Regions from separate parts of the Methylococcus sp. EFPC2 genome, predicted to be linked through region 3. Evidence: riboswitches for the same ligand, from Rfam matches in the RefSeq annotation. Region 3 holds a riboswitch; each other region holds the start of a gene.
What was found. Region 3 has a riboswitch for cyclic di-GMP ahead of JWZ97_RS17835 (VPLPA-CTERM sorting domain-containing protein). Riboswitches for the same ligand answer to the same signal wherever they lie in the genome.
Positions count from the first base shown of each region.

Region 1 (5,544 bases), 1.2 Mb from region 3:
GCGATCGAACCCGTCGCACAGGCGGTGCCTTCCACGCTGAAGCCCGTGCCGGTGACGCTGGAAATGCTCGGCCAGCTGTTCCCCATCCGGAATCTGGGAGAGGAGGAAGTGGCCGCTTTTGCCACGGATCGCTTTTCAGAAGTCTTCGGGCCGGGGAGCGTGCTGTTCCGTCGCGATGTCGCCTCGGAAAGCCTGTTTTATCTGTTGGAAGGTACGGTGCTGATGGAACTCGGCGACGGCAAGCGCTACGAGGTCCAAGCCCGCACGGCGAAGGCGAGGTTCCCGCTGTGCAGCGCCCGGCGCTACAGCGCCACCGCGACCGCCTTGACCGACGTGCAGGTGTTGCGGGTATCGCCAAAGCTCATGAGCCGACATGGCGGGATCTCGTCGTCTCAGCCGGCCGTCGTCGAGCTGCTGGACGAATCCATCCCGGATGAAGTCAGGTCCATTCGGTTGTTCCAGGCCTTTTACGAGCATTACCACGGCGACGAACTGCAGTTGCCGACCTTGCCCGACGTTGCGCTCAAGTTGCGCAAGGCGGTCGAGAGCCATATGGATATCGCAGAGCTGGTGCGCATCATACAGATCGATCCGGCTATCTCGGCGAAACTGGTGCGTGTGGCCAACAGTCCGCTCTATCTGCCGACGAGACCCATCACCACCTGTCAGGACGCCGTGGTGCGCCTGGGTGTGAGGGCGACCCGAAGCCTGGTCATCGGCTACACGCTGAAACAGATTTTTCGCTGCAAGGACCCCTTCATCAACCAGTTGCTGCGGGATGAATGGAAGCAGAGCATCTACCTGTCCGGCCTGTGTTACGTGCTCGCGGCGGAAAACGGACGTTTCGACCAGGAAGAGGCCTTGCTTGCCGGTCTGTTATGCGACATCGGCACCGTTCCCTTGCTTTACTTCGCCGAAAACTTCCCGCGCGACTACTGGACGCCGGAAGACATCACCACCATTCTGCCCTGGCTGAGAGGGCCCCTCGGGTCGTATGTGCTGGAGCGCTGGGACTTTCCCACGGAGCTGGTCGAGATTCCGCTATTGGCGGAGGAGTGGTTTCACGACAGCGGTCCCGAATTGACCCTGAGCGACATCGTCATCCTGTCCAAACTGCACGCCTGCATAGGAACGGCGCGGATGAATGCGGTGCCGGCCATCAATTCCATTCCCGCCTGCGGCAAGCTCAAGGACGGCGCCCTCTCCCCCGAACACTCCCTCAACGTCCTGCATCAGGCCCGCGACAAGATCAACCAGGTGTTGAAACTCTTCGACATCTGAGCCTTACGCACGCGACCGGCCGGTTGTTTCACACGCCGAGCCGGCGAGCCGTTTAGGAGCCGAAAACGGGTATCTCATACCCGGTATCCCCTTCCTGTTGCATGCATGCTGGACGCTCGCGTACCATCTTGGTGCGGTACATGCCGCGCGCCACACCGGCTGCGAAGCCGGGCCGGAAAGCTCAGGGTCTTAGGATGACAAGACAGCCGGGTTGCCTCTGCCGAACGTAGGGAACGTCCGCCACTCATGGCGGGCAAGGTTCGAAACTTCCTCCAACCCATCTGTCAGGCCTTACCGGTCAGGAGTATGCCTGTGAGTATCTTTACCCCGCCCAAGGCGTTCGGATTACCACTGATCGCCGCGGTCAGCCTGTTGTCCCTTTCTTCCGCCCAGGCCGCGCTGATCGACGTCAGCAACGGCCAGATCTACGACGACGACCTCAATGTTTATTGGGTCAAGGACGCCAACTTTTTCAAGACGCTGGCCGACCGGCATCCGGGCGGTGCCGAGGCTCTCGTCCGTGGGGTCATCAGTGGCGTACGTGGGGTCGTCCACGATACCCCCAATGCCTACGATAACGCCGGGCCGGGCAATTACCGGCTCTCGGCTACCGATTTCGATACCACGACCGGCGCCATGAACTGGTGGGGGGCGCAAGCCTTCGTGACCTACGTCAACAGCCATGTCCGTTTTGGCGATGGCGCGACCGGCTGGCGCTTGCCGACTACCTACGAACTCTCAACCGGCGCTCCGGGCAGCGAGTTGCGGCATTTGTTTTTCAATGAACTCGGGGGACGTTCGGACCGACCCATCACCAGCACGCATGCGAGGGCGGCCAATTACGATTTGTTCCAGAACGTACGGAGCGACTTCTACTGGCTGGGAGACACCGAGTATCCGGCCAATGCGAAATATGTGGAGGTCTTTTCTACCGCGACCGGACGCCGCGGGCTCGGCTTTGACAAGACCAGCAAGGCTTACGTTTGGTCGGTGCGTACCGCGCCGGTCGCCGTGGTGCCGCTTCCGGGGGCATGGGTGTTGTTCGCCAGTGCATCGGCGGGGCTGGGATGGTTAGCCGGGAGCAGAAAAAAGCCTAGCGGAACGCGGCGCGTGTTGGGCATGGGCGCAGCCTCAGGGCGATAGCGGTCGCCCTGAGGCCGAGGGAAGTCGGGCGCCTATACGCGGGAGCCCGCATGGATGATGGCCTTGATCTCTTCGCCGCTCATGACTTCCTTGTCCTGCAGCGCCGCGGCCAGCTTGTCCAGCACGGCGCGCTGCTCGCTCAAAATCTGCGATGCCCGATCCTGGGCTTCTTCCACCAGCGCGCGGACTTCGGCGTCGATCAGGCGTGCGGTTTCGTCGCTGAAATTGCGCTCCTCGGCGCCCTCGACATCCAAATAGACCAAGCGATTGCGCTTGCCGTAGGCCAAGGGGCCCAGCTTCTTGCTCATACCCAGTTGGCAGACCATGGCACGGGCGATCTCCGAGGCGCGCTCCAGGTCGTTCTGCGCGCCGCTGGACACGTGGCCGAACACCAGTTCCTCCGCGGTACGGCCGCCCAGCAGGATGGCGAGCTGGTCTTTCAGCTCCGGTTCGGTGGAGAGGAACTTCTCCTCGACCGGCAGTTGCAGCGTATAGCCCAAAGCCATGCCGCCGCGCGGGATGATGGAGACCTTGTGTACCGGTTCGCCGGTGGGCACGGTTTCCGCCACCAGGGCGTGGCCGGCTTCGTGGTAGGCTACCCGGCGCTTTTCCGGCTCGTTCAGCGTGCGGTTTTTCTTTTCCGGGCCGGTGAGCACGCGGTCGATCGCCGCCTCGAAGTCTTCCAGGGCCACGCTGTTGCGGTCGCGCCGGACCGCGATGATGGCCGCTTCGTTGGCGATGTTGGCCAGGTCCGCACCGACGAAGCCGGGTGTGCGCTGGGCCACCACCCGCAGATCCACGTCCTTGCTCAGCGTCATGGCCTTGGTGTGCAGTTTCAAGATTTCGATACGGTCTTCCAGGCCGGGTTTGTCCACCACGATCTGGCGGTCGAAGCGGCCCGAGCGGAGCAAGGCCTTGTCGAGGATCTCCGGACGATTGGTCGCTGCCAGCACCACCACGCCGACGGAGGGATCGAAGCCGTCCATATCGGTGAGCAACTGGTTCAGGGTTTGCTCGCGCTCGTCGTGGCCGCCCATGACGACAGGTCCGCCGCGCGAGCGGCCTATGGCGTCCAGTTCGTCGATGAAGATGATGCAGGGCGCTTTCTGCCGGGCCTGCTCGAACAGGTCGCGCACGCGCGAGGCGCCGACGCCGACGAACATCTCGATGAACTCCGACCCGCTGATGTTGAAGAAGGGCACGCCCGCCTCGCCCGCGACCGCCCGCGCCAGCAGGGTCTTGCCGGTGCCGGGTGGGCCGACCAGCAGCACGCCTTTGGGCATGCGGCCTCCCAGCCTTTGGATGCGGCTGGGATCGCGCAGGAATTCTATGGTTTCGCCCAGTTCCTGTTTGGCATCGTCGGCGCCGGCGACGTCCTTGAAGCTGACCTTGGACAGTGAGTCGGCCTGGATGCGCACCCGGTTTTTGCCGATGTTGAGAAAGCCGCCGGGACCGCCTCCGCCCATGAAGCGCCGCGCCAACCAGCCCCAGATGAGGAATAGCAGCGCCAGGGGGAGCAGCCAGTTGAGCACGAAATTGCCCAGCCAACTGCTGCCGTAACGGACGGTATATTTCACACCCTGTTTCTCCAGGGCCTGGGCCAGGTCCTGGTTCCACAAGGGCACGGTGAAGAAACGCTTCGCTTCCTCGCCGGGCTTTTCCGGCTTGAGTTCGCCCGAGATGCCTTGTTCGGTCACCACGGCCTTGTCGACTTTTTGTTCGGCGACGCGCTTGAGAAATTCGCTGTAAGGAATTTCGTCCTGCCGGAACTGACTGATAGTCTGCCAAAACCAGATCAGGGCGAATGCCAGGAGGATATAGCCGAGGAGCGGGTGTTTCCCACCGCCGTCGCCGGTACGGCCGGGCTCCCGAGCTTTCTGGAAACCCGTCAGCTTGCGCCACAGGTCGCCGGCGCTTTTGCGGATGCTGTCGAACAGTGCTTGGGAACTCATCGTGACCTCCTGAGAAACAGGGTCGGGGTTGGCTTCAGCACGGACTGCCGAGTGATACGAAAAGTTTCCACAAGGATGTGGAGTGCGTTCGAATGGGAAAATCGAACGAGGAAAAAGGAGTCGGCCGATAAGCCGGGTTCTGTCGTGGACAGTCATTCATCTGGGGCGCGTGTCGCCACGCGTCTCAAGCGACCTACCCGGGAGCCGTGCGGGCCGCACGTTTCGGTTGCCCGAATGCCCCCCTATTTGGTCTTGCTCCGGGCGGGGTTTTCCCTGCCACTTCCGTTGCCGGAAGCGCGGTGCGCTCTTACCGCACCATTTCACCCTTACCGCGTCCCGCGAGGAGACGAGGCGGTATATTTTCTGTGGCACTTTCCGTAGGCTCGCGCCTCCCAGGCGTTACCTGGCGCCCTGCCCTGAGGAGCCCGGACTTTCCTCCATCCGCGGGTGAACCGCGAACAGCGACTGTCTGGCCGACTCCGCGCATAGTCTACCGGCTTATGCCCGCGCTCACCATCGTCGGTTCCGTGTTCGAACGGGACTAAACTTGGATATACCTCATCGTGTGTGTAGCCGTCATGAAACCTTCTTTCGATCACTACCGCTGTCCACCTATCGAGGCTTGGGCCTATCAGCGCCTCGCCGAGCGCGTGGGCCGTTGCCATCTCGACCAGCGCCTGGGGATAGAACACGATTTCGAGGCCCGGGCTTTCGGTTTCGGCCGCACCTTTTTCCATATCGAGAACTGGTTTTCCATCCACACCTGCATCCGGCTCGCCCTGATCGGCACCGGCTTGCATGGGCGCGGCCGGCGCAATGCGCGGGACGTGCAGATACGGCGTCACGAATTCATCCTACCGCACCTGCCCGAGGCCTTCGATGGCTACACCTTGCTGCAGCTTAGCGACCTGCATTTGGACAGCGCGCCGGACATGACCGATGCGCTCATTGCGACGGTGGAGCGGGTCGACGGCTGGGATGCCTGCGTCATCACCGGCGATTATCGCGCCAAGACGCTCGGTCCTTATCAGGCGGCTTTGGAGGGCATGAGCCGGCTCATGCCCCTGCTGCTGGCCACAGGCCCCGTCTACGGCATACTGGGGAACCACGACACCATCCGCATGGTGCCCAGTTTGGAAGACATGGGCATTCGGATGCTGCTGAACGA
Region 1 covers NZ_CP070491.1:2,921,910-2,927,453, reverse strand. Annotated here, with positions in the region: gene JWZ97_RS12480 (HDOD domain-containing protein) at 1-1,281, shown strand, start outside; cyclic di-GMP riboswitch class I at 1,421-1,500, shown strand; gene JWZ97_RS12475 (DUF1566 domain-containing protein) at 1,594-2,424, shown strand; gene ftsH (ATP-dependent zinc metalloprotease FtsH) at 2,457-4,376, opposite strand; RNA gene rnpB (RNase P RNA component class A) at 4,489-4,857, opposite strand; gene JWZ97_RS12460 (metallophosphoesterase) at 4,955-5,544, shown strand, end outside.
Region 1: it holds a riboswitch for cyclic di-GMP, as region 3 does, so the genes downstream of both, JWZ97_RS12475 (DUF1566 domain-containing protein) here and JWZ97_RS17835 (VPLPA-CTERM sorting domain-containing protein) in region 3, are expected to answer to the same signal.

Region 2 (5,544 bases), 260 kb from region 3:
GGCCGTCGGGATAAGCTTTCCCACCGGGCTTAGCGCCAAGGCTGGCTCCAGCGGCGGTTACTCGCGGCCGTCTTCGTCATCTTTTTCATCGAGCCGCACACCTTCCACCGGCTCTTCTTCTTGGGGGTCGCGCACGCCCTCGAGCAGTGGCGGTTATAGCCGACCGGGCTCGTCTTCTTCCTCCTCGTCCTGGTTCGGCGGGAGCGAAACCGACCGGGCGATGGCCCGCAGCTCGTCCAGGCGGGCGCTGGACAGCTATCGCGCCGACCCGCAGCAAAGCACCGACAGTGCTCCGCGACGGCCGTCGAGCTGGAGCTCCGGTTCCGGCCGTTACGGTGGCTGGGGCGCGCGTACGCCGTCTTACGGCGATACGGCCGGCGACTACCGTCTGCGCGGCTGGAGCATGCCGCCGGCTTACGCACGATCGGCGGGCGAACGCTTCGGCCCTTGGAGCGCGGTGTTGTTGTGGGGGCTGCTGGATACCCTGTCGCGCCCCGGCCACGCGGAATTTTTCCATCACCACTATGACGATCCGGGTTACCGCGCCTGGCGCACCGAAGCCGACGAGCAGGCCCGGAACAACCCGGAACTGGGCCAAAAGCTACACGACCTCGATAGCCACCTCGCCGCCCTGGAGGGGCAGCCCCGCAATCCGGGCTATCTGCCGCCGGATGTCGACCAACCCGAGGAGTCGTCGTCCTTTCCCGCTTTACTGTTGATCGCCGTCTGCGTGCTGGTCGTTTACCTCGGCTGGCGCTATCTGTCCGGCGACATTGCCAAGGGCAAGAAAACCATGCTCGGTCACTCGCAACGTACGCCTTACCGTCCCAAATGGTTCCGTGTCGGCATGACCGTGCCGGTGGATCCTTCGCTATTCATCCTCGCCGAGTCCTGCACCTCGGTTCGGTCACCGGAAGCCGCTACCGCCAGCGGCCTGATATCGGTAAGCAGTTTGGGGGTCGCGCTCAGTGACGGGCTGAGCTGGCATCGCCTTTACCTCTCCGCGACGAGTTTTTTCCAGGTGCATCTGGACGAACAAGGGAATCCGGACGAGTGCCGGTATTTTTCCCTGCTGGACGAAATCACCCCCGCCGACCAGGACGAGTGGGGATTCTGGCTGGATCGCACCGAAGGCATGATAGGCTGGCCGGAATTCCAGACCAAGGACGGCAAAATCTATCAACGCGTCTGGACGCCGGGCGGCGGGCAACGGTCCGCGCCGCGCGAAATCGACGAAATCGTGGAGACCGCCGAGGGCAGCCGGAACCGCCGCCAACAGGCCATGCTGTATGCCCGCGAAACCGGCGCGACCGCTCCCGCGCCGAAAACCGAATATCTGCTGGCGTCCGCCATCGAGCAGGACGGTGCCGCCTGGGTGGCGATCCATGTCGGCATCGACGTCAGTATCAGTGCCCTGCAACTGAGCTAAAACCATCGTTCTCTAGTATGGAGTTCCCGCCGTGACCGAAACTTTTTCCACCCTCTGGCAGACGCTCGGCAGCGGCCTGCCCATCCTCTTCCTGCATTTATTCACCACCGCCGCGCTGCTGATTCTGGGCGTCGGCTGTTACGCCGCACTCACCCCGTTCCGCGAGCGCGAGCTGATCGCCCGCGGCAACAAGGCCGCCGGCCTGGTGCTGGGCGGCTCGCTGATCGCCGTCGCCATACCGCTGGCAGCTACGCTGGCGACCAGCAACATATGGCTGGACATCGTCTTGTGGGGCACGGTGGCGGTCCTAATCCAGTTGACCGCGTTCATCGCATTCGCCGCCGTGTTCCGTAATTTCCGCGTGGCCATAGAAGAAGACAATGTCGCCGCCGCGTCGGTGCTGGTCGGCGTGCAACTCGCCATCGCCCTGCTCAACGCCGGCGCCATGGCCGGCTGAATCCCCGCTTTCGTCATAATGTAAGGAGAAACGCATGTTCAATTTCGTCCGCAATCTCATCGGCGTGAAGGCCGACCACGCTGTACAGGCCGGCATCGAAGCGCTGGTGCGCTGGGATCCGAAAGGCGCGACCGAGGCCGAGCTACGCACCATGGAGCAGCACCTCGACGAACTGGGCCTGGAAGTCGCCGAGGCGCGCGCGGGCTACGACCGCGAAAAGAAGGAGGCCGATGCGATCAAGACCCTGCTCGACCAGCGCATCGCGGCCGCCGAGTTGCTGCAGAACCAGCTCACCGCCGAAGCCGACCCGGCGCGCAAGGCGCAGATCGAAAAGAGTCTGGCCACGCTGCTCGATCTGCTGGAGCAGATGACGCCGGAGGTCGAGCGCGAAGCCGCCGAGGCCGTGGATGCCCAGGATTTCCTGGCTTTGCTGGAAAAAACCTATGCCGATGCCGGCGCCAAGCTGAAAGAGGCGAGGGGCCAGCTCGAACAGGCCGAGCGCGACATGAAGCGCGCCGAACAGCAACGCGATCTCGCCGAGCGCCAGGCGGAAGCCGCCCGCCGCGCCGCCGGACTGAGCAGCACCACCAATAGCCTGAACGTGGCCTTGAAAGCGATGAAGGAATCCGCCTCCCATGATCTGGCCAAGGCGGAAGCGGCCGGCGCCAAGGCGAGGCTGCTGGCACCGACCCGCCCCGAGCAGGACGATGCCAACATCGCCGCCGCGCTGAATGCCGTCAGCGGCGCCCTGCCGCCCGCGCAATCGGTCTCCGATCGGCTCGCCCGCCTCAAGACGCTGCAGAAATAGGGCTTCCCGGCGGCCGTCACGCGATCCTCACCGGAATGTCACGCGCTTGTCACACGGGTGAGCGATCGTGCACCCGTCACAGCGAGTGTGCATGACGAGCCGAAGCCGGGAGGTACAAGGTGAGGAATAATCTGGGGTTTTTGCTGTTTCTGGCCGTAGCTGCCAGTTTTTCCGATCTCGATGTGGGCGCCATAACACGGCCCGTCGCCCAATCGTTGGCCGATGCCGGCGACTGGGTCACATCGCAGTCCACGCCGGCACTCCGCTAGGGTGCCGCACCATACGGCTGGCGGCGTCCCCCGGCGAGACGCTGCCGCCTCCCGCGATGGCTCGGCCGGAGTCCGTTTCGGCCCATAGTCATCAAATCACAACATTCTCTTTTCACAATAAACCGTTGGGCGACGGGTGCGCGGTCCTGTGCCGCTGATCCCGGGCCAAGCGGTCCGCGCCGCCCGCAATTCTCGCCTTGACCTTATCTTATGCGGCCCTATGGCCGATGCAGAGATTGCCATGCAAGAGCTATCCGACATACACATCATCCGCCGCTACGACGAAGAGCTCTACGACCTGCACAGCCGGGTCATGGAATTGGGAGCCCTGGTGGTGAAGCAATTATGCGCGATCCTGGACGCACTCAAGGCCGAGGACGCCGAACTGGCCCGGCGGATCATGGCAACCGATCATCAGGCCAATCTCATGGCGGCCGATGCCGACACCCGCGTTTTTTCCCTGCTCGCCCGCCGTTGTCCGGTGGCCAGCGACCTGCGCCGCGTCATCGCCGCCGCCAAGGTGGTCAACGACCTGGAACGGGTCGGCGACGAAGTGGCCAAGGTCGCGCAATTCCTCGTACATGCCTGTCGGGAGACCGGCACGGATCCGCATCCCGGCATGCTGCGTGAAATCCGCGTCATGGGAAAGATGGCGGTCGGCTTGCTGCGGCAGTCCCTGCAGGTATTCGACGTGGAAGACGAGGAACTGGCGCGCCGGCATGAAAGGGAAAGCCGGGAAATGGACGGTGAATTCCAGTCCGCGCTGCGCAAGCTGATTACCTACGTCATGGAGGACGCCCGCAACATCAGCAACGCCATCGAGATCGTGCTGGTGCTGAAGGCCCTGGAACGCATCGGCGATCACGCGCAGAAGATCGTCGACTACGTCGTGTTTCGCCGGGCAGGCGAAGACGCGCGGCTCGCCGAGTTGGCCGCGCCGGAGTGATGCTACCGCATGTGCATATCCGACCCGTAAGGGGTGGTCGTTGTCATCAAACTTTCGTATTTCTGTAAACAAACCTTCACTGCGCTGAAAACTAGCGCCGTTAAAGTGGCTCTGCGTATGAGGAAAGAGAACTGGGCGCGGCAGCCGTACGCCGGGAAGCGTGCCGTAATCCAATGAGGGACAGAAAGAGGCTCAGGGAAGGCTGACACAGTAAAGCCACACCCGTCGCGAGGCGGGGCCGGAAAGCTACGGGTCTCCAGTCAGACAGCCGGGTTGCCAATCGATAGCGGGCATCCGGCAAACGCACTTCTAGGCGCCCATGTTCGGCCATCGAGCCGATGGGGCGATGGACTCAACCTTAAGAAACACTGATTTGGAGATAGTATGAAAGTTAAAGTTTTAGTGGCCGGCTTGGCCCTGGTAGCCGCTGGCAACGCCAACGCTTTGATCAACACCGGCTCCACCAGCTCTGGTGAGCTGTTCCTGAGCGTATTGGACCAGACCGCACAGGTTTCCTACTCGCAGGATTTGAACATCGATCTGTCCGGATTCCTCACCAACACCAGCGTCGGCGGATTCAATTCCAACGCTTCCTGGAGCGTAGCCCTGAGCCCGGCATGGAGCAGCTTTTTCAATGCCGCCAATGCCGGCAGCATCGTATACAACGTGGCCGCTACCGATCTGGACAACGGCAAGCTGAACAGTCTGGATCAGACCTACGGCTATCTGTCCTCGTTCAAGACGTCCAATCCGGCTCCGGTACCGGCAAACAACGTAGCCGTAGTTTCTACGCCTGGCCAGGAAATCGCTTCCAGAGCATTGATGTACAACGCCAATCCTGCTGACGCAGAGGCGTACACCCCCGCCGCCGCAGCCTATTACGGCAATACTTGGGGCAACACCTTCAACACCAAGGTACCGACAACGCAGAATAACGAAGGCCTCTTCAATCAGGTCCTGAATGCCGTATTCCACGGTCTGTCCTCGACCCTGGGCGTGGATCAGGACACCGGCGACTTCTTTGTGCAGGACCGCTTCGACGTGCTTCCGGGCCAGTTCCAACTGACCGCGAGCGAGCTGAAATATACCGTAGCGCCTACCGCCGCCGTGCCGGTACCCGCTGCCGCCTGGTTGTTCGGCGCCGCGCTGACCACTCTGGTGGGTGCCAACCGCCGGCGCCGCGTACTCCCCGTCTAAGCGCTTCAATGGCGTGACTGAGCGCTTCTCTCCCTGTTTGCCGGGATAGAGGCGCTGTCGGAGCCCGGCCTATCGTCATAGGCCGGGCTTTTTATTGGCTATGTCTACGGTAAAGGTTGAAACGGGCTCTGTGCGAATTGCGCATGGTCTACGCTCCCCTCCCCGAGGAAGGCATAGGTATCTACACAAGTCCCTCTCCCTTTGGGAGAGGGATTTAGGGTGAGGGCAAAGCGCCTAATTTTCATAGACTTTTTCGTAAGCGTTGAGCGCTCAGGCCCTCACCCCTGCCCCTCTCCCAAAAGGAGAGGGGTGAAAATCAATGCGTTGAGAAGATGTGTAGATGCCTATGCCCAGGAAGGGGGAGGGCCAGGGTGGGGGTTAAGCCTTGATCTGTGCGCTGACCTTCGACCTTGCTTCGTCGCCCGAGCATCCCCGCAT
Region 2 covers NZ_CP070491.1:4,415,361-4,420,904, forward strand. Annotated here, with positions in the region: gene JWZ97_RS19105 (DUF2491 family protein) at 1-1,429, shown strand, start outside; gene JWZ97_RS19110 (DUF350 domain-containing protein) at 1,461-1,886, shown strand; gene JWZ97_RS19115 (hypothetical protein) at 1,921-2,694, shown strand; gene phoU (phosphate signaling complex protein PhoU) at 3,205-3,909, shown strand; cyclic di-GMP riboswitch class I at 4,115-4,190, shown strand; gene JWZ97_RS19125 (hypothetical protein) at 4,294-5,106, shown strand.
Region 2: it holds a riboswitch for cyclic di-GMP, as region 3 does, so the genes downstream of both, JWZ97_RS19125 (hypothetical protein) here and JWZ97_RS17835 (VPLPA-CTERM sorting domain-containing protein) in region 3, are expected to answer to the same signal.

Region 3 (5,544 bases):
GCCTCCCCGGCACCACGTTCTCGGCCCCCGTTCCGGAATTGAGGTTGGAGACCTGGAAACTGGTCGGCGGGAAAAATTCGTTGCCCTGATCCCACACCTCGGCCGTCAACTCGGCCAGAGCCGGGGCGAAACGGTGGATGGGATTTTCCACCTTCTCCGGATAGGCCACATGCCCCTGGACACCGAAGACCCTGAGCTTGCCATTGAGCGATCCGCGCCGGCCGACGCGGATCACGTCGCCCAGGTTATCGAAGCTGGACGGCTCGCCTATCAGGCACCAATCGATCTGGTAGCCGCGCGCCTTGAGGGTTTCGACCACTTTCACCACACCGTCCTTGGCATCGCCTTCCTCGTCGCTGGTCAACATGAGCGCGATGGAGCCGCGATGGTCGGGATGGGCCGCGACGAAGGATTCCAGCGCCGTCACCATGGCCGCCACCCCACTTTTCATGTCGGCCGCACCGCGCCCGTATAGTTTACCGTCGCGGATCACCGGCTCGAACGGCGGCGACGTCCACGACTCCAGCGGCCCCGGCGGCACCACGTCGGTGTGGCCCAGGAACACGAACAGCGGAGCCGATACCCCGCGCCGCAGCCAGAGGTTGCGGGTCTCACCGAAATTCAGCCATTCGGGCTCGAAGCCCAGCGGCGCCAGCCTTGCGGCGACCAGGTCCATGCAGCCGGCATCGTCCGGAGTGACGGAAGGGCAGCGGATGAGGGCTTCGGTGAGTTGCAGCGTGTCGCTCATTTTTCGTTCAGTGTTCGTGAATAATCGTCAGGGCTGAAACCGGCCAGGTAATTTTCGCCCGCTGCCAGGACGGGGCGCTTGATCACCGTCGGCTTGGACAGCATCAAGGCGATGGCGCTTTCCCGGTCGGTGATGCCGTCGCGCAATGTTGCATCCAGTCCGCGCCAGGTCGTACCGCGCCGGTTCAGCAGCGTATCCCAACCCAAGGCTTGCTCGAAGCGATCCAGCAAGGCCGGCTCCAGCCCGTCGGCGCGGAAGTCGTGAAAACGGTAGACGATGCCTTGCTGATCCAGCCAGGATCGTGCCTTGCGGACGGTGTCGCAGTTCTTGATGCCGTAGAGTACGGGCAGGGGTTTTTCGCTCATTTTAACTCGCGCTCGTTCGGGTGGGGGATTTCACGCAACTCGATTAAGAGCGATCAGCGTATCAGCAAATCGTAAGCGATGCGCTCCATGAATATCTTGCGATAGGCCTCGGCCTTGCGGGTCTGCATGTGTTCCAGGGGATTGAAATCATCCGTGACGACGATTCCGCCCTTCTCCGGTAGCTGCTTGCGTTCCCGCTCCAGCAGCCATTGCAGCCGGCGGTCGGCGATCGTGTCATCGGCCTCGAGCGGTTGAGCGGATGCCAGGAATATGAAGTCGGTGAATTCGCTTTTTTCGGTAACGAACACACGGATGTGCGGAAACAGGGTTTTGAGCGTCTTGTGTACCGAAGCCACCGCTTCCGAACCCTCGCCTTCGGTAAACCCGACGTAATTGAGCGCCAGGATGCCCCCCCGATTCAGCATGGAGCGCAGTTGGGCCAGCATTTCCACGGTCAGCAAGTGCGTCGGCTCCGAACCTCCGGTGAAGCAATCGTGGATGATCAAATCGTAGGCCTTGCCGAGACGCTTCACTTCATAACGCGCGTCGCCGACCACGAACTGGCCGGTCGGACGGAAGTTGAAATAGGCTTTAGCCGCGTCGGCCACGGCGGGGTCGATTTCGATGGTATCCGTGGCTATGCCCTGATTTTTCAACTCGCGCGCCACGTGCCCGCCGCCCAGACCTATCAACAACGCGTCTTTCATGTCGCGGTGAAACCGCGGCAGCACACCCATGGCCACCTGATAGCTGAGCAGGGTGTAGCCGCGCGCGATTTCCATGGCGCTCAGCACGGACGAGTCGGATAACAGCAGGCGGTAGCCGTGTTTCTCGTCGTCCACCACCCGCACCCAGCCATAGACGCTTTCCTCTTCGTGCAGAACCTTGAACTCATGAGAGCGGGTGGCCGAATGGGCGAAGCCCCGGCCGAGCAGCACACCCACCCCTATCGCGACGGCGGCTGCCGGCAGCGAGACGTAGCGGGCCTTGAAGCGCCGGTCTTCGAGCGCGAGCCATGCCGACAAGGCCAGCAGCACCAGCGTCAGCGTGAACAATATCGTCCGCGTGCCGAACTGCGGCAGCAGATAAAAACCCAGCACCAAGGTACCGACCACGCTGCCCACGGTGCTGATGGCGTAAACCGACCCGACCGCCGTGCCGACCCCCGCCAGGTCCCGGGTGAAGGACTTGATGACGAAAGGTCCCACCATGGCCAAACAGGTCAAAGGGAGGGTGAACAGCAACAAGGCGGCGGTAAAACCACCGGCCCGCATGCCCAGATTGTCAGTCGCGGTGAGTACCGGGCCGCTGATGAATGGAATGACCAAGGTGCTTACCGCCGCCGCCAGGATCACGTGGGGCAAACGTATCATTCCAACCCGGTCGGCCAGATAGCCTCCCACGTAATACCCCAAGGCCAGGGCAATCAGCGTCACCGCGATCAGCGACGACCACACATAAAGGCTCACGCCGTAAAACGGGCCGATGATGCGGGTACCGAGCAATTCCAGAATCATCACGGCCGCACCGCCGATGATCACGGTGAGATAACGCAGTAGCGCCGAACCGCTCGGTGCGGGCGGGGGATCGGGGGCAATATTCGTAGTCATGGATAAACCGGAGGCTGAAGGAAAGGTGGATAGTCGCGAAACAAAAAACCCCCAAGAGCCGTTTCGGGCGTATTGGGGGTTCGGACGTCCATGTGAGGCTATCCCTGCCGCCCCATGTTCAAGACATAGCGTTCCTTAGCATCATGCAGATGTCAGCTTGCTCTCAGGCAGCCGATTTGCGGCGGCTGATCACACCCATACCGGCCAGGGCGGAGCCGAACAGCCAGACGGCGGCGGGTACCGGCACAGGAGCGGCGGCCGCTACGGCGAAGTCGATGTGAGCGTTGCGAGCCTGGCGAAGCGCGGCATAAGCGGCGCCGTAGTTGGTGCCGTTAACCTCGGCGGCATTACTGAAGTTGCCGTTGGGCGTTCCTTGCTGCACTTCGGTGAACAATGCGCCCAGTTCGCTCAGGCTGCTGCCGCCGATGAAGATTGCGTAGACTCCCGGTCCCAAGGTGCCCGAAAAGGAAATCTGGTTGTCCAGGGCGTCGTCGCCATGACCGTCGCCGGCGGAAGAGATGTAATCCCATGTATTGAGTTGACCGGCATTGTTGGCCAGCGTGAAATCGTCGCTGCCGTTGAACACGCCCCAATTCGGCCCGCCCGCATCCGGCGCGCCGCCGCCGGCGGCGGCGATTTCGTCATTGGCATCGTAGAACGGGGACCATACGGCAAACGGCGCCCGAGCGGCGAGATAAGCCTGGAAGGCCGCATTTCCGTTTTGCGCGGCAATCACATCCGCGGACAAGTCGTTTTGGTCGCCGGCGCCATCATGGGACGAAGAGATCGGCGTCGTGCCTCTGTAAAGGGAGAAGCCGGGGTTGAGTATGGACGCGCCATTGGCATTGGCCGTGCCGGTGATGGTGAAGCTGACCAGGGACTCCTGCGTCAGGCTGAACCAACGGGCACGGGTGTTGTGCGTGTCGGCCAGGGTATCGACGAAAGCGGTACGGTTGACGCCATTATTGGCCTGGCCAGCGATCCAGCCGGCATTGCTGGTGACGGTTGGATCGAATCCGGCCGAACCGGCGGGCGCATAGGTGTCGGTAGCCTGGTCGTACAGCGCGGTGCCGTATCCCACGTGAGCGGCGGCGGAGCCGGCCATCAGCGCGAGGGCGGCGGCGGAAAGCGTTTTGAATGCAAAAGCGGATTTCATCATTAAAATCACCTGGTCACTGTTTAATTGGATTAACGAACAAACAGTGATGTCCGCAGCGCGAATTCCTTGGTTGGGCTTGCACTGCGGTCCTCCCCATCACCTATGGGAGGCGGCCCGGCCTTCTTGATTTCTCACAAGAACCGTGGCTTTCCGACCCCGCCTCGCGACGGGTGTGGCGATTGGTACATTCGACTTCCTGTCTTTCGGTATCCCTAGGGGACCGACCCCCGGGAGCGCGCGGCAACAACCCGCGAGAGCCCCCTACCTTGTAGGCACGCAGCATAATTAGCAGGTCTCGTGCCATGAAAACAACAATCAGAATCAACTAGATACACGCGGGCATTGATTGCGACTGCGCGATATCACACAGTCTGTGTGAAATACCTCACCCCGACCGATCCACTGTCCGTGCAGTAACCCCATGTTTTGCCGGGAAACGCGATTCCCCGGCGAGCGGGGGGTGCCGGATTGTGGGTTGAATCACACACCGTGATGCCGAGGCGACGTACTGGAGCCGGCACATCCTGCCCCATCCAATGGTTCGCATCGTCAAATAAGCGGGCAATAAAAACCCCCGAGGCCAAGAGACACTCGGGGGTTGAGACGGTCGATCCGGCTCCCGACACTGTCCGGGAGCCGGTCATTGGGCCCTATTAAGCGGCTTTCTTGCGGCGACTGATCGCTCCCACTCCGGCCAGTGCGGAACCGAACAGCCAGACCGCCGCAGGAACCGGAACCGATGCCGGCGGAGGCAGGACGACATCTCCGAGAACGATGTCGTCAACCCGGAGATCGAAATCCGGATAGACGCTCGTCAGATAATTCGTCGTCGGGCTGTGCGGGAATCCCGCGAAATGAATCCAGAAGGCGCCGATATTGCCCCAAGCCGGGTCCAAGGTGGCAAGACTAACGTTGCCGGCAAAAACACCGTCATTGGCAAAGCTATAAGTCGCAACCGGGGTTACCTGGCCCCATTCCGGTTCCCCGGTAGCGCTGTTCGACAGTAAAGGATCGTTGACAGCGTTGGCGTAACCGTAAATGACGTAGCTGCCGGGATTAACACCGGCGGGAGTTTCGCCATTCGTCACATCCAGCCAGATCGACTGCAGACTGAAATTCTGTTTGTCCTCTCTGCGGACATAGATGCCGGTGGAGTCCGGGTGATACTGGGCCTCCCGGTCCGAGCTAAGCCCTGCCCGGTGAAAGTGTGCCCCCGAATCGGTCGGATCGGCGACCACACCCACCACCACACCGTCTTGTACAAAAGACCCACTGCTTGAATCCGTGTTGGCGTGGCCTGAAGTTGCGGTTGCAACGCCCGTAAAGTTAACGGTGCTAGCCAGGACATTGCCTGAAAAAGCGGCGCAGGCGGCCATCAAAAGACCCGCCAACGGTTTCATCGAGAACATGTTCATGTACTTGTCGCTCCTAAGTGCTTTAGCTTGAATCGGTTAAGGGGGATTCGGGATGCGGGCATCCGCGCCTGAACGTCGGCGGTCCTGAGCTATCCATGCATCGACGAGGTCGATTCCTGCGCCGGACGAAGCGGGGCTCACCAGTCAGTCCATAAACTCATAGCAATCATCTCGCCAAGTTCGATACTTTATTGATTTCACTAAATTAAATATCACGACCAACGAGTACGGCCCGGCGAAACTGTGG
Region 3 covers NZ_CP070491.1:4,154,726-4,160,269, reverse strand. Annotated here, with positions in the region: gene dapE (succinyl-diaminopimelate desuccinylase) at 1-748, opposite strand, end outside; gene JWZ97_RS17845 (ArsC family reductase) at 745-1,113, opposite strand; gene JWZ97_RS17840 (fused MFS/spermidine synthase) at 1,167-2,723, opposite strand; gene JWZ97_RS17835 (VPLPA-CTERM sorting domain-containing protein) at 2,887-3,882, opposite strand; cyclic di-GMP riboswitch class I at 3,988-4,069, opposite strand; gene JWZ97_RS17830 (hypothetical protein) at 4,536-5,297, opposite strand.

Region 4 (5,544 bases), 1.0 Mb from region 3:
CGTGAACGCGGTGTTGACCACCTGGCGCACCAGCACCTGGCTGCCGCGTGCGGCGATGACGAGGTCAGCGTTCGCCGCGTTGCCGATGCGGCCGCCGTAGATCAGGTCGCGCACCGGCCTGCCGGCGACCGCCGGGTCTATCGTCGACACCTGCTCGAGCGGCAGCACACGGTTGGGTCCCGGTGCGAGATTGACGTTGATGCTCTCGTAGATGCCGTTGTAACCGATGACCATACGCGTACGGTCGATCGCATTCAGCGCCATCGGGATGCGGTCGAAGCCGAGGTTGCGGTCCAGCGGGTCGATGCCGCTGAGGCGCGCGGCGCCGGCTGCCGCGGAGCGCAGGCCGATACGGAACGACTGCGTGGTCGCGTCGGCCGGGTTGGCATCCAACTGCGTCGCGTTGGCGTCGAACTCGTAGACGTCGAGAAACTTGAAATTGTTGAACAGCGAATAGCGCAGCACCCGATCGTCGCCCGGCGTGCCATCGCTGTTGAAGGGCAACGCAATCTGGGCATTGCCGTCGCCGGCGGTATCGCCGGTCCAGAAGAAGCGTTCGTCCGCCTCGTCGACGGCGCCGTCGTTGTCGTTGTCGAGACCGTCGGCGTTACCCGTCTGGTAGGTCGAGCCGTCGTCCTGCGCGCCGATGAGGATCGTCCCGTTCAGCGTGTCGAAATCGAGGTCGAGCACCTCGGTCGAGCGCAGGTCGCGGTTCTGCGAAGTCCAGCGGCGCTCGCCCTGCGACACATCGTCGCCAACGGCCGGTTCATTGCGCGGGTTCTGCAACCGGTACAGTCCACCGTCGGTGATCTGCATCAGCTGGTAGTCGCCGACGAAGACGAGGCCGCGCGAATCGGCGTGTGGCGCCGTGATGTGCAGCGCGTCGCTGGTGTTCGAGCCGACGAGTTGCTCCCAGCCGCCGGCGCCGGCGTTCAGCGTCGGGTCGAAGCGGAAGATGCGGCCGGCGAAGTCGGAAAGGCCGAGCGAGTTGTTGGTCGTGGTCGGCTGGCGGTCACCGGCGACGTAGAGGATGTTGGGGTTGGTCGGATCGACGACCATCGAGAAGTGCGTGTCGCCCTGGCGTCCCGGGTGCAATCCGGTCACGACCCCCGGTGCGGCGCCGTCGGTCGACGTCGGCACCGCGATCGCCGACCAGTTGTCGCCGTGGTCGGTGGTCTTGAACAGGCTGACCAGGCCGCGCCGCTTGCCGGTGATGTCGAAGATGCCGTTGGCGTTGACCGGGCCGATCACGCCGGTATAGAGCGTGCCGCTCGCCGCATCGATCGCGAACTTGATGCGCGTCGAACCCTGCAGCAGGTCATCCTGCCCGTTGGCGTCGGTATCGCCCATCTGGAAATTGTTGTTGATCGCTACCCAGGACGCGTCACCCTCGGTGAAACGGAACAAGCCCTGGTTGATGTTGGCGGCATAGACGCGCACCAGCGCGCCGCTCGTATCCATCGCGAGGTCGGTGTAGGGGCCGCCCTGAAGCCCCGCCATGCCGCCGGCCCCGGAGATCTTCTGGAAGGCCTCGAGCGTGCCGTCGGCTGCCACCTCGAGCCGGAACACGCCGCCGCGGTCGTCGAGCACGCCGTCGCCGTCGCGGTCGACGTCGAAGGTCGAGACGAACACCACCTGCGCCCCGCTGGCCGTGGTCATCGTCGTCGGCAGCACCTTGGTGACGACGAGCCCCTGGAGTTCGTTGGCGGCGAGCGGCTGCCAGTGATCGCCCCGGTCGGCGCTAAACAGCAGGCCGTCAAGCGGACCGCCGAGTTTTTTGAAGCTGCTCGTGCGGGCGAGGCCGGCATAGAGCGTCTCGTGGTCGAGCGGACTGATCGCCAGCGACCCGATAGACAGCGACTGCATCTCGTCGGTCAGCGGCTCCCAGTTCTGAATCTGCAGCTCGACTCGGCGATTCTCGGCGGAGTGGCCGCTGCCGTCGTTTTTCGCGATCGGGCGCGTCTCGCCGTAGGCGACGACGTTCAGGCGGCTGGGGTCGATGTGCCGAATGTCGACGAGATAGTTGCGCACGTTGGTCGCACGCGTCAGCGACAAGGTCTCGTTGTCGGCCGCCAGGCCGCTGGAATCGGTATGGCCGCCGATCTCGACGGTCAGCGTCGGGTGCTGCTCGAGGAAATTGGCGAAGGCATTCAGCGTGTTCTTGTCGGCGAGGTCGAGGGTCGCGCTGTTCAGATCGAACAGCACCTCGGTGCCGCCGCTGTTGCGCCAAACCCCGCCGTTGGTCGTGCCGATGTAGGTCGTGAAGCGGTCCGCCGGGTCGACCACGATTGCCTGGATCGCGCCGGCCACCGGGTCCCACAGCAATGGCGTCGCAAGGCCCGTGGCATAGGGCCGGGGGCCTTGTTCGACCCATTGCGGCGAATTGGCGCTGAAAAACACCTGGCCGCTGAATCCGGCGGCATTGAGCGAACCGCCGCCGAGGTAGGCGCGCTCGACGCTGTCGAGCACGATCGTGTCGAGCGCAGTGTCGGTGAGGACCAGCGAACCCGAGCCGGCGAAGCGCAACGAATCGGTGTCGCCGGCGCCGGCGTTCACCGTATAGACCACGCCCGGGCTCAGTTCGGCGAGCGTGATATCGTCGTCCCCAGCTCCGGCCGCTATCGTCACCGGCGCCGTGAAGTCGGTATCGAGCGCCTGCACGACGATCGTGTCGTCGCCGTCGAGCGATTGGATCGTCAGCGAGGTAATGCTCGCCGCGGCGGTGAAGATAATGTCCTCGGCCGTATCGACACTGACCGCGAAGCGGCCGTCATCGGTCGCGCCCTGATCGAGCAGCGTGATGCGGTCGGACGAGCCCGCCGGCAATGCGGGCAGAAACAGCGTCTTGGCGCCGCCAGTCGCGTCTATGATGGGCTCGAAGCCGGTATAGCTCAGCGAGTCCGAGTCCCGAGCGATGGTGCCGGAATCCACGCCTGTCGCGACGAAGCTCACGTTGGCAAAAATGCCGTCGCTCAGTTCAATCAGGTCGTAACCGCCTTCGCCGCCATCGACGTATCCGCTCAGCTCACCCGCCGCCTGGAAGACGAAGGTATCCTGATTGTCGGCTGCGCCTGCGAGATTTTCGATACCGGCGAAGGCCACGTTGCCGACGGTTCCCGAGCCTTCGCCCGAAATCTGCCAGGTGGAGTCGGCCGCCGGTCCTTCCAGGGTGTCGTTGCCGGCACCGCCGTCGACGTCCACCGCACCATTCCAGCCATCGACGGCGAACGCGTTGTCCCCTGCCCCGCCCAGCAGAGAAAGGTTCTCGAAGCCGAACAGGTCGAAGGATTTGTCGCCGACGGCGAGGATGGTGCCGGACAAGTTGAAGCTCTCGTCGGCCCATGCCGAAGCGATCAGCGTGTCTGCGCCCGGGCCATCATCGAGCAGGGAGATATTGAGCGATTGCAGGCTTTGCAGATCGAGGCGCAAGGTGTCGGGAGAGGCGCTGCCGGCTATGGTCAGACCGTCGTCCGCCGCCGTGGCCGCGACCGAAGACAGGACTTGGCTCTGGGCGTCGACCAACTGGTACACGTTCGCGAGTTGATCGAAGCGCAGCGTCACATCCTGCGCGCCTCCACTGGCGAGGTCCGGCGCCAGATCCGCGGACAAGAGCATGCGCGGCTCCAGCGCTTCGAACATCACGCGTCCGGAACTGGCAGTGTCGTGCCTTGCACCGCCCGGCAGGGACATGGCCTTGCGTATGCGTCCCCACCAACTCGCGCTGCGATCAGCTGCCTTGGCGTTGGATAAATCGCGACGAATTTGCTCGAATGGATAGGCCATGACACATCTCCCGAATGAAACCACGTCCGGCCGCCCCGCCGGAATGCGCAGATTGAATTTGTTCTTCTGACCTCCCCTAAACCCGTCTCCTAAAACGCAAAAAGCCGGGTTTACGCATCTCCGATGAACTGAAGATGGCAACCCGGCTATCTTTGAAGTCGTTGAAACTCTTGGCTGCTGAACCGTCAACCCGAAAGGACGTCATCGCCTTTCAGTGGTCCGACGCTCCTGCCGGCAGAGCAACGAAGTTCAAAGATCCGTAGCTTTCCGTCCCTGCCTCGCGACAGGTTTGGCAGACTCACTGTAACGTTCTCCAAATACGAATCAGCATCGAGAAACTCGTGCGGGGCACATAAATATGCTTACTCAAAAACAAAGTCAATGGGCATTTTCATAGGCATTTATCGCACCATCCCACGAACGATAAGGAACCAAAGGCGCTACACGTATTCCGAGGCTTAGGGGGCACTGACGCAGGTGTGCGACTGCCGGCGCGTCCTGATATTTCGTTACAATGCGCGAAGCTCATTTGCCCTCCATCCGACTAGGCATGCCGCCATGAAATCCGTCGTCAGCGTGTTTGTCCGTCTCCTTCTGCTCGTCTGTCTGGCGGCCGCCCCTGCCCTGGCGGCCGAAAAGTCGGTGCGATTTTCCAGCCAGGTCGATGCGGGCAAATGGACCGGCGTCCGGTTCAGCAACCTCAATCGCGACGCCACCCTCCACGTCGTTCTCGAAATCAACGGCCGCGTGGGCGTCATGCTCCTGAGCGCTGAAGAATACCGCGAATATGCGCGCGTACAGACCACCCGAACAGCCTTGTTTCAGGCCCAGGTCAGCGACAAGACGGACTTTTCCATCGTCGCGCCGCGCAGCGGTGATTACTACCTCGTGGTAGACAACCGTCAGGGCGAGGCACCACGCTCGTTTACCCTCGACGCCAAGGCCTCCCTGGATACCCCGGCTATCCCTCGGCGCGAGGAATCGGGGGATGAAAAGGGCGCGCAAGCCGGCGCCAGGCTTACCGAGGCCTTCGCGCGCCTGACCGAAAACCTGCGCAAGGCCTTCGTGTTTGATGACCTAAACATCAACCTGGTGCGCTGCAACCGCGCCAACGCCTATGGCAGCCGCGACCAGGTTTATTTATGCCTGGAGTACGTCAAACAAGTCTCCGATGCGTTGGCGGATAAATCGAAGCTGAACGACCTCGTGCTGTTCATACTGATGCACGAAATCAGCCATGTGCTCTTCACGCAGTGGAAATACCCCTTCAACGACAATGAAGAACTCGTCGACGAATTTGCCACGGTGCTGCTCCTGCTCTTCAACAAGCGTGCGACCGTGGAAACCCAGGCCGATTTCTTCGCCACCCTGCCGCCCGAACCCGAAGTCCGCCAGCAGCTAAGCGGCGACGTGCATCATCCGCTGTCGGTGCAGCGTTCGCGCAACCTGCGCCGCTGGCTTTCCGAGCCGGGCCTGGTGGGAAAATGGCTGCCTTTCCTGATTCCCCACATGCAAACGCCCTTCCTGACGATGCTCAAGGAAAAAAAACCTGCCTGGCTCGCGAAGGATCTCATCGAGCGGGAACTCGCCGGCCGCCAGGCGCCTGCCGGCCCTAATTAGCCCGGGCTTGTCCGTGCCGCGGCCACGGAAAACCGCCTTCCCATTGCGCACCCCGTCGAGCTTCCTCCTGCCGAGCCCCAAGAGTGGGCTGTGTCATCCGCCTGCCTGATTATCAGGAGCTCCATTCGCTCTGAACCGCGC
Region 4 covers NZ_CP070491.1:732,613-738,156, reverse strand. Annotated here, with positions in the region: gene JWZ97_RS03255 (OmpA family protein) at 1-3,783, opposite strand, end outside; cyclic di-GMP riboswitch class I at 3,917-4,087, opposite strand; gene JWZ97_RS03250 (DUF4344 domain-containing metallopeptidase) at 4,342-5,403, shown strand; gene JWZ97_RS03245 (hypothetical protein) at 5,497-5,544, opposite strand, start outside.
Region 4: it holds a riboswitch for cyclic di-GMP, as region 3 does, so the genes downstream of both, JWZ97_RS03255 (OmpA family protein) here and JWZ97_RS17835 (VPLPA-CTERM sorting domain-containing protein) in region 3, are expected to answer to the same signal.